Regions from separate parts of the Priestia sp. GS2 genome, predicted to be linked through region 4. Evidence: riboswitches for the same ligand, from Rfam matches in the RefSeq annotation. Region 4 holds a riboswitch; each other region holds the start of a gene.
The links. A riboswitch is a leader RNA that binds a small molecule or an ion and turns the genes downstream of it on or off. The one in region 4 is predicted to bind thiamine pyrophosphate.

Region 1 (3,294 bases), 900 kb from region 4:
CATCTGTTGCTTTTACTGCTCCAAGAGCAAACAGCTTCGCATAGTCAATCAAATACACGTAATCTTGCACCATATAAAAGCGAAACTTATCTTGTTCTAACGTTCCTTCTCCCATTCCTTTTACAAAAGGATGCTCATGCGTTTGCTTCCAAATCGGCTTTACTTTTTCATACAAACGTTCACTAAATTTCATTTTGCATTCTCCTTTTTTGTATGTAGCCATTCATAAATAAATTGAACCATCACTTTCGTGTAATCAAGCAATTGATTAACAGATAGCTTTTCATTAACAGAGTGAGCCTCCGTTAAGTCTCCTGGACCATAAATAGCTGTAGCTATACCTGCATCAGCTAGCCAGCCACCGTCCGTAACCGTTGGCGAAACGTTGACATGCGCTTCTTTCATTGTTACTTCTCTATGAGCACCGACTAACAAGTGAACTGCTGGATGATTTTTATCTACTTCAAATGCAGGGAAAATTTCTCCTCTATCTTCAATCATTGATGTGCCTCCCCACTTAAACGTTGGAGGATTTTCTCTTAGCCACGGATCTGCTTTTGCAACCTGTAACAGATAGTCTTCTACTTCTTTCATTACCTCTTCATATGATTCATTTGGATAATAATGAACGGTCACCCACAGCCTGCATTCGTCTGCGATAAAGGCTGCGTTGCGGCCACCTTCAATAACAGCTGGATTGATTGTATTTGTTCCAACCGGAAAACCGGGATAGCTTTTGACAACAGCCCAGTGGCGCTCAAGCTCCTGCAGTGCACCAATTAATTTCGCCATTTTTTCAATTGCACTGGCTCCTAATAAGCCGCCCCCTGCATGAATCATTTGCCTTCTTGTGGCATCATGATATGTTTGCTTACTTTTCACGGTTATCCACCCCGTAATGACTCCACCTTGACCTTGGATTTGCAGCTCACTTGTATCAACCACAATCGCAAAGTCTGCGCTGTATCCTCGCTTGCAGCATTCAAGGGTCCCAGCTTCTCCAACCTCTTCCCCGATAACCGATTGAAAGGTTAAATCCCCCGGAAATTCCATTCCAGCTTCATGTAGAAGCTTAATGGCAAACAGCGCTCCAGCGAGTCCACCTTTCATATCAGCAACGCCTCTCCCCATTATGAATCCTTCTTCAAATTTCGTTTGGAAAGGACTTATATCCCATGCTTCGCCTTCGTTGACTGCCGCAACATCAATATGTCCATTAATAATTAAACTCTGATATTCGCTTTGACTTGTTCCTTTTAACGTTCCTACAACGTTAGGGTCATTTGGGTACACGTCCCACATGTCAATTTCAAAACCATAGCTTTCCAACAGCTCTGCAATATATATCTGCGCTTCTTTTGTATTACGTGCAGGTGGTGCTGGTGTTTTATACGAGACGAGCTTGGTCAAAAGCTCAATAAGTTCATCTTGTCTAGTATCCACCTGCTCTACCACATCTGTAATGTTCATACTAATCCCCTCCCTCTAAACCACATAAAAAAGCGCTTCTTTTCATAGAAAAGAAGCGCTTGAATATACACATATATCCCTTTTACATCCTGTAAAAGTCCATAGATGTAGCACACAATACCTCTTTCCTACGCTAGTATTACCTAGTTCAGGTTATAAGGGTTAAGACCATGTCTCTCTCAGCTTCAAGAAGCACCCCTAGTGGTTTAATAATGACTATTTATTTGTAAAGCTATCTGATTATTATCTCTATTAGTTGTACCACACTACCTCATATAGTTCAATATAATTTACAGAATTCCAATTTGAACTCTACACTAACAAAAGAGCTATGTTTAACCTTATCATAGAAAATTGAGAACCCTGCTGATTATACAAGACTAGGGACAAGCTATTGGAATTAAGAGTTCCGGCTTTTGTATGCTTACTTCTTTTGGCAAGTTGGACAGTAATACAACCGCCTCGAAGCAGCAGGAATTTTTTGAATTTCCGTTCCATCTATTCGACACGCTTCTCCCTCTCGGTTAAATACCCAGTGTCGATAAGCAGAACGTTTTACTCCTTTTTCCTTTAACTTTTCAACTAAAGACAAATCGTTTGTAATCCCTCCCGTTTCATACGACTGCTTCATTAGCAAAATTGTTGCTTCCGCAGCTTTTTTAATCTGCTTTTCTGTACAATCACAAGGTCGCTTATCCGGGTGAATACCTGCTAAAAACAGGATCTCACTGCGCAAATAATTCCCAATGCCCGCTACAAAGCTCTGGTCAAGCAATAGAGACGTCCATTTTCGGCGATAAAATGCTTTGCTTGTAAAACGTTCAATTAAGTCCTCTACGCTCACTTGTTCACTTAAGATGTCTGGTCCGACTCTCGAAACAAACGGATGAGCAAGAACTTCTTCATCAAGCAGCACTTCGATATCCGATGCGCTATACAAAAGAGCTGATTTTTGCTCGTTGTGAATGGCTAAGCGGAGCTGCCGATTTGTTTTTGGATACTGATACGCCTTTCTGATATACCATTTACCGTAGAGCTGATTATGTGAATAAATCGTATATCCATTATCAAAGCGAATAAGCATTGCTTTCCCTTTTGTATCAACTCTCTTAACCGATGCTCCCGTAAGCATGCTTTCGTATTTTTTTAATGCTTCAAACGCAAACCATACTTCTCCTACAGGCCTAGAAGTAATCGCTCTTTGTACTTCATCTGCTGCTCTTCGAATTTCTGGCCCTTCCGGCATATTAACATCTCCTTTACTCTCTTACTTTTTCTATTTTCATTAGGTTTTAAAGAAAATTCAAGAATGAGTAGGCTTGAAAGCACATTTAAAATAGACAGTTATTTTTCCTTTCCCTACACTAATGGAATATCTACATCTAAACGGTCAAAACTAACAACAACACATATATTTATAAAGGAGTATACTATGAGTACATTTTTACCATTATCCGCTTCTGAAATGGCTGCGATTTGGCAACAGTACATGAATGATAAAGCTGTCTCATGCACGTTACTACACTTTCTGCGCCATGTGGATGATCAAGAAATTGAGCAGTCATTAAAAGCTACTCAGCATATTATTGAACGAAATCTAGACGTTTTAAGCGCATTGTTTTTAAAAGAAAACATGCCAATTCCGCTTGGATTTAATGAAGAAGATTTACATGTTGACGCTCCTAGACTCTTTTCGGATTCGTTTTATTTACTATATTTAAAGCATGTTTCCAATTTGCTGTTATTATCCGCTACATATGGAGTAGACATTGCAAAACGTGAAGACATTCGGACTTTTTTCAGAAAACTGCTGCTATTAGCCGA
Region 2 (3,294 bases), 1.2 Mb from region 4:
AAGCTCCGTGTACCAAAGCTTGGGTTAACTTAGCTGGCATCAGCTGGCCATCTTTTGGAATGCTAATAGCCCCGTATGTATCAGGGGTTAACAACGGTTCAGCTTCCCTTGCTGCGTCAGGAGATAACCACTTCACTTCCGAATCCCACCGCCTGTGACGCTCTGCTTTGGCTTTTAGCAAACCTGCTTCCGCTTCAGTTGCTGCTACTTTTAATAGTCCTTTTTGAATGAACTCAACATCAATATTCGTTTTTTCTTTTAATTCAGCAACGAGATTCGGAAAAAGCGACCTACTTTGAATGGCTAGCTCTAAAAGCGGCCCTTCTTCATCAATTTCAGCTTGCGCACCTAATATTCCAGCAGCTGCTCCCGATGCTTCACAACCAATCTGGTTTTTTTCTAAAATTGCTACTTGATATCCCATTTTAGAAAGGTGATACGCGGTTGAGGCTCCAATGACCCCGCCACCAATAACGAGTGCATCATAATGTATTTGCATATGTATCACTCCACCTCCTTAGTTGTTCATCATATTCCTTCGCTGCCTGTAGCGGGTTTTCATCTTGAAATACACCCGACATAACAGCGATGCCGTGTGCACCTGTGCTCAATACTTCGCTCACATTGCAAGGCATAATTCCCCCGATGGCAATTACGGGTATTTTCACTGAACGAACCACTTGATTTAACCGTTCAAGCCCTCGAGGTGTTTGACCAAGCTTTGACTTTGATGGATACACATGACCATAAATGACATAATCAACACCTGTTTGTTCAGCTTCCTGTGCTTCTTTAATACTGTGTACGGATTTACCAACAATCAATGGCTGAAAATGTGCTTTTACCCCTTGAACACTTAGACTGTGATAAGCCAAGTGCACACCCTTTACATGAGAGGCAAAAGCTACATCTACTCGATCGTTAACAATTAGCTTTGAAGCGTGCACGTCTTTTTTGAGTTCTTCAATGAGCATTTCTAACTCTCGTGCCGTTCGCTCTTTTTCTCGAATATGGATAGCTCCTACATACGGGTCAATATCTCTGCTAATTTTCAGAAGCTGTTCAAAGGACTGTTTCCCTGTTGACACAGCATGTAGTTTGGGTATCATAGCATCCTCACCTTTATTTCGACATAAACGCAAAAAAACCACTCTACAACGTAGAGTGGTTGGCATGCATTCATTATGTAAACATGGCTCATCCACTTCCCTACGCTGGTACAAACCAGATCAGGTTCAAAGGGTCCGAATTTTTTCGTCTCAGCCATAAAGGCTCCCCTAGTGATTTTTTCTAATATTTTCACTTTTCATTTAGAAGTATAACATATTTGTGAGTGATTACAACCTACTGGACCATTTTTCTCATGTACCGAGCTAATAATCTTCGAGCTCTTTTTCTTTTTCCCTATGCTCTTCCCATAGAAATGAGCCAAGTAAGGTAGCAAAAGTTAGGATATAAAATCCGTAGAATAACAAGGCAGCTATGCTGTTAACCATTAAAAAGATAAAACTAATGACTTGTCCTGCAATTGTTACAATCAATAAAATATATTTCCATACTTCACGTTTTCTCATTAAACTTATCTCCACTTTTCAAATCCTAATTTCAATGCTCTTTTCTCTATTATAACAAGTTTCGAGTATGAGTAAGGAATATCTAATCAAAATAAAACAATTGTCCCAAAAACAATAAGGGAAGAACGTAAATTTTGTTAAAATATCATCAGCTATCTACTTATTCCCTTTCCTTTTTATTCATAAACTAATGATTTTTAATATGATAATCCCAACCTTTTCCTGATGCTCTACAAAGTACATAAACCCTTTGAGAACAGCCATACTATCTATTAGAAGTTTTTTTTATTGACTTTTAACTTCTTCTTGTTTAATATCAATTACGCTATCAAGAAATATAATTCCTATCAAATTACTGGGGGTTTAACAAAAAATGAAAAAATTAGTTGCATTTTTATCTCTTTTATTAGCGTTCACAGTTGTGTTAGCAGCTTGTGGGTCAAATGAAAAAGAAACAAATAACGCAAGTAAAAGTGATCAAGATTTATACGAAAAAGTAAAAGAAGACGGCGTTCTAACAATTGGAACAGAAGGTACATACCCTCCATTTACGTTCCATGACGACTCTAATAAGTTAACAGGCTTTGACGTTGAAATTGCACAAGAAGTTGCAAAGCGCCTTGGTGTGAAAGCTGAATTTAAAGAAACACAGTGGGATGGAATGTTTGCTGGTTTAGACGCTAAGCGTTTTGACATGATTGCTAACCAAGTTGGAATTCGTCCAGACCGCGAAGAAAAATATGATTTCTCTGACCCATACATTGAGTCTGCAGCGGTGCTTGTTGTTCGTGAAGACAATAATGAAGTGAAATCATTTGAGGACATGAAAGGTAAAAAGTCTGCACAATCACTTACAAGTAACTATGCTGATTTAGCAAAAAAATATGAAGCTGAACTAGTAGGTGTTGAAGGATTCACGCAATCAGCTGAGTTAATCGTTTCAAAACGTGTAGACGGTACAATTAATGATAAATTATCATTCTTAGACTATAAAAAACAACGTCCAAATGCACCTGTAAAAATTGTAGATGAAGCAGAAGACGCATCAGCAAGTGGATTAATGTTTCGCAAAGATAGCGGTAAGTTAGTGGAAGAAGTAAATAAAGCTTTAGCAGATATGCAAGAAGACGGCACATACGCTAAAATTTCTGAAAAATGGTTTGGTGAAGATGTTTCTCCTAAATAGTATCTTTACTGACCCTGAGCGTGCAGAGCGCTTAATCTCTATTGCTCAATCCTCCCTCTATCCAATGATAGAGGGAGCTATTCAATATACTATTCCACTAACGCTTATTTCATTTATACTAGGCCTTATTTTAGCTATTCTTACAGCGCTTGGACGCTTATCTTCTATAAAAGTATTTAATATAATTGCGCGCGTATACGTGTCACTGATTCGAGGGACACCTTTACTAGTGCAATTATTTATTATTTTCTACGGGTTGCCAACGCTAGATATTACAATTGATCCATTTGTTGCCGCAGTAATTGGGTTTTCATTAAACGTAGGTGCGTACGCATCTGAAATCATCCGTGCTGCGATTTTATCGATTCCTAAAGGGCAATGGGAAGCTGGTTATTCAATTGGGATGACATATACTCAAGCTTTAAAGCGTATTATTTTACCCCAAGCTGCTCGCGTATCCATTCCGCCTTTATCGAATTCATTCATTAGCCTTATTAAAGATACGTCGCTAGCATCTCTTATTTTGGTAACCGA
Region 3 (3,294 bases), 1.2 Mb from region 4:
AACAAAACTTTTCAGATTTGTATACAAAAATTTAAATATTTTATCAATTATATTTTTTCCCATTAATAGTCAGTCTATAAAATGAAACTTCTAGCTAATTCGTTCGTATATACTACTACATTACTTAATAGGAGGCTCTTATACATGAGCGGAAATGTACGTGTTATGAAATGGCTAACGGCTGGGTATGAAGCATTTTTAGGTATTCCTCTAATTGGTGGTGCATTCATCATAAGCTTTTCATGGGGACCTTTAGTATTTGCTTTTTTCCTACATGCAATTGCTCTATTTTTATCTCATAAAGAAGGTCGTTCAGCTTACGGAAATATTTTGGGGATGGTGACATCATTTATCGGCGTAATCCCAGTTGTGGGAATGGTTATGCATATTATTACCGCTATTGTTATTGCATTTGAAGCAGCAAAAAGATAAATAACCGCTTGCATTTTTTCCTAATGATGGTAGAATGAAGTCGTCAATTAAATGATTTTCTACTAGGGGTGTCTGATTACACAGACTGAGAGAAGAGTTATTGTGCTCTTTAACCCTTTGAACCTGATTTGGGTTATACCAACGTAGGGAAGTAGTCTTGAAAGAACGGTGTTTTATGCTGTTTTCTTTTTTGTCTATTCCATCGGGCTCTTACATAGAGCCCGATTTTTTTGTTCGGTATAGCTTATTTTCTCAAAATCTACTAGCATAATGGAGGAATAAGTATGTCTAAAGAACAAGTAATCATTTCAATGCAACAGCCGTTTCCAAACAGTAAAAAAGTATACGTGCAAGGGACTCGAAGTGATATTCAAGTACCGATGCGCGAAATCCACCTTTCCCCCACTGTAAACGACCGCGGTGAAGAGCAAAACACCCCCGTTCGCGTTTACGATACAAGCGGCGTATACACCGATCCAGCCTATAGTGTAGATTTAGAAAAAGGACTGCCACCTTTACGCAAACCATGGATTGCAGAACGAAACGATACTTTCTCCTATGCTGGCCGTACCGTTCAAGCAAGAGATAACGGCTATAAAGAAGGCGATCAGCGGAACGAAATGAAAAGCTTTCCCCTTATTAATTATTCACCACAAAAAGCAAAGGATGACAGAATCGTCACCCAAATGCATTATGCAAAAAAAGGAATTATCACGCCTGAAATGGAATTCATCGCAATTCGTGAGCAAATGAGTGCAGAAACGATTCGTGAAGAAGTTGCAGCAGGGCGTGCAATCATTCCCTGCAATATTAACCACCCAGAAGTTGAACCAATGATTATCGGAACAAAGTTTCACGTGAAGATTAATGCAAATATCGGAAACTCTGCTGTTCATTCATCAATTGAAGATGAAGTTGAAAAGATGACGTGGGCTACAAGGTGGGGAGCAGATACAATTATGGATCTTTCAACTGGTAAAGACATTCATAAGACACGTGAATGGATTATTCGAAATTCACCCGTTCCTGTTGGCACTGTCCCTATTTATCAAGCTTTAGAGAAAGTTAATGGGATAGCAGAAGACCTATCTTGGGATGTTTATCGTGATACGCTTATCGAACAAGCCGAACAAGGTGTTGATTACTTTACGATTCATGCGGGCGTACTATTGCGCTATATTCCACTTACTGCTACGCGAACAACAGGTATTGTCTCACGCGGCGGATCTATTTTAGCTCAATGGTGTTTAGCACATCACCAAGAAAACTTTTTGTATACGCACTTTGAAGAGATTTGCGAAATTTGTAAGCAATACGATATCTCCATCTCATTGGGAGACGGACTGCGCCCTGGTTCAATTGCTGATGCCAATGATGAAGCACAGTTTGCAGAGCTTGATACGCTTGGTGAATTAACAACAGTGGCGTGGAAGCATGATGTTCAAGTAATGATTGAGGGTCCTGGACATGTGCCAATGCATCTGATTAAAGAGAACGTTGACCGACAAATGGAAGTTTGCCACGAAGCACCATTCTATACCCTGGGACCACTAACAACTGATATAGCACCGGGCTATGACCACATTACGTCTGGTATTGGAGCTGCAATGATTGGGTGGTTTGGTACAGCAATGCTTTGTTATGTAACCCCAAAAGAACATTTAGGCCTTCCGAATAAAGAAGATGTTCGCGAAGGTGTAATTACCTATAAAATTGCTGCTCATGCTGCTGATCTTGCAAAAGGTCACCCAGGTGCCCAAGTTCGTGATAACGCACTTTCAAAAGCTCGATTTGAGTTTAGATGGCATGACCAATTTAATTTATCGTTAGATCCTGACCGAGCTCGAGAATACCATGATGAAACACTACCAGCAGAAGGTGCTAAAACTGCTCACTTCTGTTCCATGTGTGGACCTAAGTTCTGTTCAATGAGAATTTCTCATGATATTAGACAACTAGCGGATGAAAAACAGCTCGTTGATTTCGCTAAACAAGGCATGAAAGAAAAATCACAGGAATTTATTGAAAAAGGATCTAAACTTTATTCTTAATAAAAAGCACCGAGGTAAGCAACTACTTACCTCGGTGTCTATCACTTTAAAATAAGTCTTTTGAAGAAAAAGAGCAGCTTAACTAAAATCCATCCGACCAGTGTTCCAATTGAATTTAGCAGAATATCATCAATATCAAAAACTCGCTCTGTTAACTCATATTGTAAAATCTCAACAGTAAAACTGATTAAGAACCCTGTGACAACCACTTGAATAAATCCGTCAAATGATTTCATAAAAAGCGGTATAAACATTCCAATTGGAGCAAACATTACAATATTCCCTATTACGTTCACGAATGCTAGCTCAAGATTTCCACTGGCCCACATGAGCTTAATTGTACTAAATAAGCTTAAGTTCATGGCTTGCCCATATACTTGCTCGTTTTCTTTAATGAGCGTGACGTAAATAAGTGTCACACCATATATAATAAACAAGAAAAGCAATCCTTGTTTTACTTTTTTCTTTGTATTATCCGTCATGTTTTTCCACACCTTCTCTGTCCTTACCGTCTGCTTTTACTTCTATCATATTGTACATGCTATGTATTTATGAAACATTCAGCTTACCTTATCCTATCACGTTACCTCTTTTTCTGGATACCAAACTTTAAAAATAAAAGAGACTGGGACACAATGAAATGATTCCTTCTCAAAGGCGAATCATTACTTTGTTATAATAGCTAGGTTGTAAGCACAAGTTCGTTCCCTTACGCTAGTTTTTTGAATTTGTTTTTGAACCAACAAAAAAATACCCAAGCTATCAAAAGCAGTTAACTCGTGATAGTTGGGGTATATCATTGTTTGAAGCA
Region 4 (3,294 bases):
CCAATGAAGAAGCGATTATGGACGCTTTGAAAAAAGATTTAAACAAATCGGAAGTAGAAGCATACACTTCTGAAATCGGCATTTTGTTAGAAGAAATTCGCTTTACGTTAAAGCATTTAGATGGGTGGATGAAACCTAAAAAAGCAAAGACGACGCTGACTCATATTGGTTCAAAAGGTTATATTATTCCAGAACCTTACGGAGTTTCGCTTATTATTGCACCATGGAATTACCCGTTTCAGCTAGCTATTTCACCGCTAATTGGTGCTATCGCAGCAGGTAATACGGCAATTATCAAGCCGTCGGAACTGACGCCTAACGTTTCAAGGATAATGGAGGAGCTTATTGCTAAAACGTTTGATCCTTCGTTTGTTACAGTTATAGAAGGAGCGGTGGAAACGACTCAAATTTTATTGAAGCAAACGCTAGATTATATTTTCTTTACAGGAAGTGTCAATGTTGGAAAAGTTATTATGCAAGAAGCAGGAAAGCAGCTCATCCCAGTCACATTAGAGTTAGGAGGCAAGAGTCCTTGTATTGTGCATAAGGATGCAAATATTGAACTTGCGGCCAAGCGCATCATGTTTGGTAAAAGTATGAATGCTGGTCAAACGTGCGTTGCTCCAGACTATCTGTTAGTTCATAAAGATGTAAAGGTTCAGCTGATTGCTGAGCTTCAAAAAGCCGTAACGCAGTTTTATGGTGAAGATGCACTCACGAGCGGGCGCTATGGCAGAATTGTTAGTGAGAGACATTTCGATCGTTTAATTGAGTTTTTACAAGATGGAAAACCTGTAATTGGCGGTACTTATAATGAAGAAACGCTACAGATTGCTCCAACTGTCTTAGATGAAGTAAAATGGGATTCAAGCGTGATGCAAGAAGAAATCTTCGGGCCGATTTTACCCCTTATTGAATACGAAAGTGTAGATGAGGTTGTAAGTGCAGTTCATCAAAAAGCAAAGCCGTTAGCTCTATATTTGTTTTCAGAAAGTGAAGACGTTCAGCAGCAAATTATCAATACAACTTCATTTGGTGGTGGATGCATTAACGATACAATTATGCACTTAGCAACCCCACACCTTCCGTTTGGAGGAGTGGGAGAAAGTGGAATTGGTCAATATCACGGTGAAGCTAGTTTTAAAACGTTTTCTCACTTTAAAAGTGTTCTGAAACAAACGACAAAGTTTGATTTTGCTTTTAAATATCCGTCTGACAATCAAAGTTTAAAAACGATTAAAAAATTCTTAAAATAACGTTAAATGAGAGGGCTTCTCTTTATAAGAAGCCCTGTTTGTTATGAGTGCACAGTGGTTTGAGAGAGGGGCCATTGCTCTTGTTTATAGGCCATGTCCCAAAATAAATACTCAAGTTCACAGCTTTTTATAAAGTGTTCTTTCATGCGTTGACGTTCCTCAACAGAAGCTTTTTCTGCTAGATTATCCAATTTTTCACAAAACCACTTTGTCGTTTCTTTCATTTCTCCGTTAGTATAAAAGGAAATCCATTCGTAAAAAGGATGATCTGGTGTTATGTTTCTTTCGTTTGCAATACGTTCCCCAATTTCAACGTACGTCCATGGACAAGGTAATAAAACAGCAATAATTTCACCTAGTGTTCCTGTATGTGCCACTGTCATCATGTGACTGATATAGTGGTTGGCTGTTGGTGCTAATGGTTGATGCTTCATGTCTTCATATCGAATGCCAGCTACTTCACAAAAATTATTATGGGGATGGACTTCACTATGTAAAACAATTGAAATACCGTTGTTAAACACTTCCATTTCATCGCGGGTACTACATTTTGTTAACGCCGCACCATATATACGAACAAAAGCAGTTAAATACTCATAGTCCTGTGCTACATAGTGAATTAAAGCTTCTTTTGGAACTTTTCCCTCCTTAATACCTACAACAAAGGGATGTTGAAAAATGGCATCGTAAATGTAAGATGCTTCCTTGCGTAATTGAGCTGAAAATGACAATTGTTATTCCTCCCTAATTGAATCCACAAGAAGAGCACGTATAAATAGGGACAAAAACAAAAAAACACCCCATTATCTATGGAGTGGTAAAGGCAATTGTGGATGTATGACACAACAACGCCGTACCACTTCCCTACGCTGGTATAAACCAGATCAGGTTCAAAGGGATCAAGATTCCTTGTCTCAGCCAAAAGGCACCCCTAGTGGATTCTTTCATGTGTTCCTATTTAATCTAACATAAAAAAAAGAATTATACAAAAGTTTAGAAAGAATGATTCAAAAGTAACAAAGTATAGTGATCTGAATATTTATATTGTTTAAAAAATAACCGAGATAAATTACCTATGAAACTAGTAACTATACGCTTGAAGTAGTTGATGAAAAAATAAGAAAATTGTCACGAATCCTGTCGAAATGTGCAAAGGCTGCACTATCATGCTATAATAATCGTAAGCTCGTTACGTTTAAACAAGCTCAATTAAAGAATTAAGCTACAAATTAAAAAGGTGTTTAGCTGAAGCTAAATGGCCTTTTCAGTTTGCTTAGTTTAATATAAATTAGTCCTGTCAATTTAGTAGGAATTATATTTTTTAAGGAGGTTGTTTAATGAATTTATCAGCATGGGATTTATTTGTGGATGTTGGTTTCATCTCACTTCTATTAGTGGCTGGTACCATTATTCGAGCAAAGGTCAGGTGGGTACAAAATTTATTTTTACCTGCGAGTATTATTGCAGGAATTTTGGGCTTAGCATTAGGGCCAAACGGTATTGGTCTCATTCCATTCACTAATCAAATTGGAACGTATCCAGGTATCTTAATTGCGGTCATCTTTGGTGCGATTCCAATTGCAACTCAAAGTGTAAAGTTTAAAGAAATAGCTGGCCGCGTAGGTAGTATGTGGTCATATTCTCAAATGATTATGCTAGCGATGTGGGGAGTCGGTTTACTATTTTCATTGCTACTATTAAATAACGTTTGGGGAGATTTAAACTTAGGGTTTGGTTTGTTATTAGCAGCAGGATTTATTGGTGGGCATGGAACAGCGGCTGCTGTGGGAGACGCATTTGCAAAGCAAGGATGGGAAGAAGGATTATCGTTAGCGATGACATCAGCAACAATTGGTGTTATTTGCTCAATTGTAGTAGGACTAGCGTTTATTAAATATTATTCAAAAAAAGGTGAAACAAATTACCTTGCAAGATTTGAAGATTTACCACGAGAACTACGCACAGGATTAATCCCTCCCGAAAAGCGCACTTCTACAAAAATGGATACGGTATCATCGATTGCTGTTGATCCACTTGT

Region 1: linked by a shared signal. The riboswitch ahead of V2145_RS14925 (acetylornithine deacetylase) and the one ahead of tenA (thiaminase II) in region 4 are both predicted to bind thiamine pyrophosphate.
Region 2: linked by a shared signal. The riboswitch ahead of tenI (thiazole tautomerase TenI) and the one ahead of tenA (thiaminase II) in region 4 are both predicted to bind thiamine pyrophosphate.
Region 3: linked by a shared signal. The riboswitch ahead of thiC (phosphomethylpyrimidine synthase ThiC) and the one ahead of tenA (thiaminase II) in region 4 are both predicted to bind thiamine pyrophosphate.

Annotation. Positions count from the first base shown of each region.
Region 1 covers NZ_JAZGJX010000001.1:2,933,997-2,937,290, forward strand. The annotation lists gene tenA (thiaminase II) at 1-193, opposite strand, end outside; gene V2145_RS14925 (acetylornithine deacetylase) at 190-1,470, opposite strand; TPP riboswitch at 1,579-1,680, opposite strand; gene nei (endonuclease VIII) at 1,895-2,716, opposite strand; gene V2145_RS14935 (DUF3231 family protein) at 2,903-3,294, shown strand, end outside.
Region 2 covers NZ_JAZGJX010000001.1:3,210,322-3,213,615, forward strand. The annotation lists gene thiO (glycine oxidase ThiO) at 1-499, opposite strand, end outside; gene tenI (thiazole tautomerase TenI) at 483-1,109, opposite strand; TPP riboswitch at 1,190-1,289, opposite strand; gene V2145_RS16290 (hypothetical protein) at 1,374-1,574, opposite strand; gene V2145_RS16295 (amino acid ABC transporter substrate-binding protein) at 1,948-2,760, shown strand; gene V2145_RS16300 (amino acid ABC transporter permease) at 2,744-3,294, shown strand, end outside.
Region 3 covers NZ_JAZGJX010000001.1:3,252,885-3,256,178, forward strand. The annotation lists gene V2145_RS16465 (hypothetical protein) at 145-432, shown strand; TPP riboswitch at 487-599, shown strand; gene thiC (phosphomethylpyrimidine synthase ThiC) at 717-2,483, shown strand; gene V2145_RS16475 (VanZ family protein) at 2,525-2,965, opposite strand.
Region 4 covers NZ_JAZGJX010000001.1:2,029,173-2,032,466, reverse strand. The annotation lists gene V2145_RS10605 (aldehyde dehydrogenase) at 1-1,256, shown strand, start outside; gene tenA (thiaminase II) at 1,298-1,987, opposite strand; TPP riboswitch at 2,101-2,199, opposite strand; gene V2145_RS10595 (sodium/glutamate symporter) at 2,594-3,294, shown strand, end outside.